DNA from 2 places in the Streptomyces sp. CB09001 genome. Region 2 is predicted to be linked to the other one. Evidence: predicted binding sites of a transcription regulator. Region 2 holds the regulator's gene; the other holds the start of a gene.
The links. The regulator HrcA, encoded in region 2, represses chaperone genes, less so after heat shock. The targets are predictions, from matches to a motif close to TTNGCACTCNGNNNNNCNGAGTGCNAA.

Region 1 (3,092 bases), 1.9 Mb from region 2:
GCGAGCAGCTCGGCTGGCGGCTGCCCGACCAGATCGTCGTGCCGATCGCGTCCGGCTCCCAGCTGACGAAGATCGACAAGGGGCTCAAGGAGCTGATCGAGCTCGGTCTGGTCGAGGACCGGCCGTACAGGATCTTCGGCGCCCAGGCCGAGGGCTGCTCGCCGGTCTCCGCGGCGTACAAGGCCGGGCACGACGTGGTCCGCCCGCAGAAGCCGAACACCATCGCCAAGTCGCTGGCCATCGGCAACCCGGCCGACGGCCCCTACGTCCTCGACATCGCCCGCCGCACCGGCGGCGCCGTGGAGGACGTGACCGACGAGCAGGTCGTGGACGCGATCAAGCTGCTCGCCCGTACCGAGGGCATCTTCGCGGAGACGGCGGGCGGCGTGACGGTCGGCGTCACCAAGAAGCTGATCGACAACGGCGTACTGGACCCCTCGCTCACCACCGTCGTCCTGAACACCGGCGACGGCCTGAAGACCCTCGACGCGGTGGCCGGCACCGGCCTCACCGCCACGATCCGTCCCAACCTGGACTCCTTCCGAGAGGCTGGCCTCGCATGAGCGTGACCGTTCGCATCCCGACCATCCTGCGCACCTACACCGGCGGAAAGGCCGAGGTGAGCGCCGACGGGGCCAACCTCGGGGAGGTCATCTCCGACCTGGAGAAGAACCACACCGGCATCGCCGCCCGCGTCCTGGACGACCAGGGCAAGCTGCGCCGTTTCGTCAACGTCTACGTCAACGACGACGACGTCCGCTTCGAGCAGGGCCTGGAGACGGCCACCCCCGACGGCGCGGGCGTCTCGATCATCCCGGCGGTCGCCGGCGGCTGACGCGGTCACCGCTGCGGGACTGATCCACCGCAGATACACCTCGTAGTGCGTATTGCCCTCTCCGTAAGAGAAACGGAGGGGGCAATTCCATGTGGTTGAGCGCGGTAGAGTTGGGGAACGCGCTCCCGATCGGCACAACGGGAACCGTTAATTCCTGCCGCCCGCCCGACAAGAAGTAGCCAAAGTGCGAGCGTATTCTGCGGCTTTTGTTCCCTTTGCGTGACCCGACTTGACCCGAATTCAGGCGAATTCTTGCCACATTCCGGACCGGGTGCGTCCAGATTTCTCGTCCGATTGACCTGTTGCAGACGGCAGTTGGACAGATACATTCAGCCGCGGTCGACGCGTTCCGGCGCACGCCCCCAGTCGTGAGGGGGCGAGGTCTGACCCGGGTCCGCGAAGTGCGGATCCGTGCAAGGGCCAGTAACAGGGGAGTTAGGCATGGCTCAGGGCACCGTCAAGTGGTTCAACGCGGAGAAGGGGTACGGCTTCATCGCGGTCGACGGTGGTGCGGATGTTTTCGTCCACTACAGCGCGATTCAGATGGACGGCTACCGCACCCTCGAAGAAGGCCAGCGGGTCGAGTTCGAGATCTCGCAGGGTCAGAAGGGCCCGCAGGCCGACATGGTTCGCCTCAGCGCCTGAGACGCGCGGCCACCGCAACCCGGTCTTCATCCGAAGGGCCCGTACCTCCAGGGGTACGGGCCCTTCGGCCTGCCCGGACGCCCGCCGGACCCGTGTTCGCGGGTGGCTGACGGCCGGGCCCGATCCCCGAGAGGCGCTTGCACTCGACCATGCCGAGTGCTAATCATTGCGTTAGCACTCTGAAGGTGAGAGTGACAACGAAGGACCGGGTCGGTGAGGCCCGCAGGCCGGGTGGGGAAGGAACCACAAGGCCGGCGAGCCGTCCGTCGCGGGCGCGGGCGCGGTCCGAAGGAATCACCCCCAGTCCTGGAGGGACCACTTCACATGGCCAAGATCATCGCGTTCGACGAGGAGGCGCGGCGCGGCCTCGAGCGCGGCATGAACCAGCTCGCGGACGCCGTCAAGGTGACGCTCGGCCCCAAGGGCCGCAACGTCGTCCTCGAGAAGAAGTGGGGCGCCCCCACGATCACCAACGATGGTGTCTCCATCGCCAAGGAGATCGAGCTCGAGGACCCGTACGAGAAGATCGGCGCCGAGCTGGTCAAGGAAGTCGCCAAGAAGACGGACGACGTCGCCGGTGACGGTACGACCACCGCGACCGTCCTCGCCCAGGCCCTGGTCAAGGAAGGCCTGCGCAACGTCGCGGCCGGCGCCAACCCGATGGCCCTGAAGCGCGGTATCGAGAAGGCCGTCGAGGCCGTCTCCGCCGCCCTGCTGGAGCAGGCGAAGGACGTCGAGACCAAGGAGCAGATCGCCTCCACGGCCTCCATCTCCGCCGCCGACACCCAGATCGGCGAGCTCATCGCCGAGGCCATGGACAAGGTCGGCAAGGAAGGCGTCATCACCGTCGAGGAGTCCCAGACCTTCGGTCTGGAGCTGGAGCTCACCGAGGGTATGCGCTTCGACAAGGGCTACATCTCGGCGTACTTCGCCACCGACATGGAGCGTATGGAGGCGTCGCTCGACGACCCGTACATCCTGATCGCCAACTCCAAGATCGGCAACGTCAAGGACCTGCTGCCGCTCCTGGAGAAGGTCATGCAGTCGGGCAAGCCGCTGCTGATCATCGCCGAGGACGTCGAGGGCGAGGCCCTGTCGACCCTGGTCGTCAACAAGATCCGCGGCACCTTCAAGTCCGTGGCCGTCAAGGCCCCGGGCTTCGGCGACCGCCGCAAGGCCATGCTCGGCGACATCGCCATCCTCACGGGCGGCGAGGTCATCTCCGAGGAGGTCGGCCTCAAGCTGGAGAACGCCACGCTGGACCTGCTGGGCAGCGCGCGCAAGGTCGTCATCACCAAGGACGAGACCACGATCGTGGACGGCGCCGGTTCGGCCGACCAGGTCCAGGGCCGCGTCAACCAGATCCGCGCCGAGATCGAGAACAGCGACTCGGACTACGACCGCGAGAAGCTCCAGGAGCGTCTGGCGAAGCTGGCCGGCGGCGTGGCCGTCATCAAGGCCGGTGCCGCCACCGAGGTCGAGCTCAAGGAGCGCAAGCACCGCATCGAGGACGCCGTTCGCAACGCGAAGGCGGCCGTCGAGGAGGGCATCGTCGCCGGTGGCGGCGTGGCCCTGCTCCAGGCCTCCCAGGTCTTCGAGAAGCTGGAGCTGT
Region 2 (3,092 bases):
GCCGCCCACACCCGCACAGCAAACCGACGCCCGCCAAGCTCCACGTCCACGCCTCAGCGCCCGTTGAAAGCATCCTTCAGCCGCGAGAACAACCCCTGCTGCCCCGGTTGGAACTGCCCCGTCGGGCGTTCCTCGCCGCGGAGCTTGGCCAGCTCGCGCAGGAGGCGTTCCTGTTCGGGGTCGAGCTTGCCCGGGGTGGTGACCTCGACGTGCACGATGAGGTCGCCGCGGCCGCCGCCGCGCAGGTGGGTGACGCCCCGGCCGTGCTTCGGGATCGACTGGCCGGACTGGGTGCCCGGGCGGATGTCGACCTCCTCCATGCCGTCGAGGGTCTCCAGCGGCACCTTCGTGCCGAGGGCCGCCGCCGTCATGGGGATGGTGACCGTGCAGTGCAGGTCGTCGCCGCGGCGCTGGAAGGTCGAGTGGGGCAGCTCGTGGATCTCGACGTACAGGTCGCCGGCGGGGCCGCCGCCGGGGCCGACCTCGCCCTCGCCCGCGAGCTGGATCCGGGTGCCGTTGTCGACACCGGCCGGGATCTTCACCGTCAGGGTGCGCCGCGAGCGGACCCGGCCGTCGCCCGCGCACTCGGGGCACGGAGTCGGGACCACGGTGCCGAAGCCCTGGCACTGCGGGCAGGGGCGGGAGGTCATGACCTGGCCCAGGAAGGACCGGGTGACCTGCGAGACCTCACCGCGGCCGCGGCACATGTCGCACGTCTGGGCCGACGTGCCGGGCGCGGCGCCCTCGCCGTTGCAGGTGTTGCAGACCACGGCCGTGTCGACCTGGATGTCCTTGGTCGTACCGAACGCGGCCTCGTCCAGCTCGACCTCGATGCGGATCATCGCGTCCTGGCCGCGGCGGGTGCGCGAGCGCGGCCCGCGCTGCGACGCCGTGCCGAAGAACGCGTCCATGATGTCCGAGAAGTTCCCGAAGCCACCCGCGCCGAAGCCGCCCGCGCCGCCGCCGGCGGCCTGCGAGAGGGGGTCGCCGCCGAGGTCGTAGACCTGCTTCTTCTGCGGGTCCGACAACACCTCGTAGGCGGCGTTGATCTCCTTGAACCGCTCCTGGGTCTTCGGATCGGGGTTGACGTCCGGGTGCAGCTCGCGGGCGAGCCTCCGGAACGCCTTCTTGATCTCGTCCTGGGAAGCGTCGCGGCGCACGCCGAGTACGGCGTAGTAGTCCGTGGCCACCTACGACTCCGCCAGGATCTGTCCGACGTACCGTGCCACTGCGCGTACCGCTCCCATCGTTCCCGGGTAGTCCATGCGGGTCGGTCCGACCACGCCGAGCTTGGCAACCGCCTCGCCGCCCGAACCGTAGCCGACCGACACGACGGACGTTGAGTTGAGTCCCTCGTGGGCGTTCTCGTGACCGATCCGTACGGTCACGCCCGGATCCTTCGCCTCGCCGAGCAGCTTGAGGAGCACGACCTGCTCCTCCAGCGCCTCCAGCACCGGCCGGATCACCAAGGGGAAGTCGTGCCCGAAGCGGGTCAGATTGGCGGTGCCGCCGATCATCAGCCGCTCCTCGTTCTCCTCGACCAGCGTCTCCAGGAGAGTGGAGAGCACGGTGGAGACCGTACCGCGATCCTCGGCCTCGAAGGGCTCCGCCAGATCTTCCACCAGAGCCGGCACATCCGTGAAACGGCGCCCCGCGACCCGGCTGTTGAGCCGCGCCCGCAGATCGGCCAGCGACGCCTCGCCGAACGGCGCCGGGCAGTCGACCATCCGCTGCTCGACCCGGCCGGTGTCCGTGATCAGCACGAGCATCAGGCGCGCGGGCGCGAGCGCGAGCAGCTCCACGTGCCGCACGGTCGAGCGCGTCAGCGACGGATACTGCACGACGGCGACCTGCCGGGTGAGCTGCGCCAGCAGCCGCACCGTGCGGGCCACGACGTCGTCGAGGTCGACGGCGCCCTCCAGGAAGTTCTGGATGGCACGCCGCTCGGGCGCGGTCATCGGCTTGACGCCCGCCAGCTTGTCGACGAAGAGCCGGTAGCCCTTGTCGGTCGGGATGCGCCCGGCGCTGGTGTGCGGCTGTGCGATGAACCCCTCGTCCTCCAGGGCCGCCATGTCGTTGCGCACGGTGGCCGGGGAGACACCGAGGTTGTGCCGTTCGGTGAGGGCCTTGGAGCCGACCGGTTCCTCGGTGCCGACGTAGTCCTGGACGATGGCGCGCAGCACCTTCAGCCTGCGTTCACTGAGCATCGGCGCGCACCTCCAGCTGTCGTCCGCCCGTTTCGGCCCGTCTGAGCCGTCTGACCGGTCTGCCCTGGCACTCATGACTCGCGAGTGCCAGACTTCCCCGGCCCAGTGTACGGCCGTGGGGTACGCCCCCGGCAAGGCCGGGACCAAGCCGTTAGCGTCGTCGCCGTGACGGTGACTTGGGAAGAGCTGGGCTGGGAGCGGCTGGCGGACGGGGTGGGGCGGTGCCGGCTGCCGGGGTGGGACTGCACGGCGGGGCTGGTGCTCGGTGCGGACGCGGTCCTGATGGTGGACGCGGGGTCGAGCCTGGCCGAGGGCGCCCGGTTGCGTGAGGGGGCGCGGCGGCTCGCCGGCCGCCGTGTGACACATCTCGCGCTGACCCACCCGCATTTCGACCACGTCTTCGGCGCTGCGGCGTTCGCGGACGCGGAGGTGTACGGCGCGTACGGGGCGGCGGGCACGGGCGCGCTGTTCGCGCCGGGCGGACAGGGGCGGGAGGCGCTGCGCGCGGACGCGGTGGCGGAGGGGCTGGACGCGCGGGCGGCGCGGGCGGCGGCCGAGGCGCTCGGGCCCGTCCGGCACGAGGTGCGGGGTGAGCGCGGGCTGGACCTGGGCGGTGGACGGCAGGTCCTGCTGGCCGACGTGGGCCCGGGGCACACCGGTCACGACCTGGCGGTGCTGGTGCCGGGCTCCCCGGACGTCCTGTTCTGCGGGGACCTGGTGGAGGAGTCCGGCGAGCCGCAGGCGGGGCCCGACGCCGTACCGTCGCGCTGGCCGGCCGCGCTGGACCGGCTGCTGGCGGTGGGCGGAGACGACGCGCTGTACGTCCCCGGTCACGGAGCGGTGGTGGACGCGAGGTTCGTCCGGGCCCAACGGGACGCGCTGGCC

Region 1: the regulator HrcA is predicted to act here: its motif matches at 1,617-1,643, upstream of groL (chaperonin GroEL).

The regions. Positions count from the first base shown of each region.
Region 1 is NZ_CP026730.1:4,011,992-4,015,083, forward strand. Features, by position in the region: gene thrC (threonine synthase) at 1-563, shown strand, start outside; gene C4J65_RS18635 (MoaD/ThiS family protein) at 560-835, shown strand; gene C4J65_RS18640 (cold-shock protein) at 1,277-1,480, shown strand; gene groL (chaperonin GroEL) at 1,805-3,092, shown strand, end outside.
Region 2 is NZ_CP026730.1:2,078,035-2,081,126, forward strand. Features, by position in the region: gene dnaJ (molecular chaperone DnaJ) at 54-1,190, opposite strand; gene hrcA (heat-inducible transcriptional repressor HrcA) at 1,191-2,207, opposite strand; gene C4J65_RS09665 (MBL fold metallo-hydrolase) at 2,373-3,092, shown strand, end outside.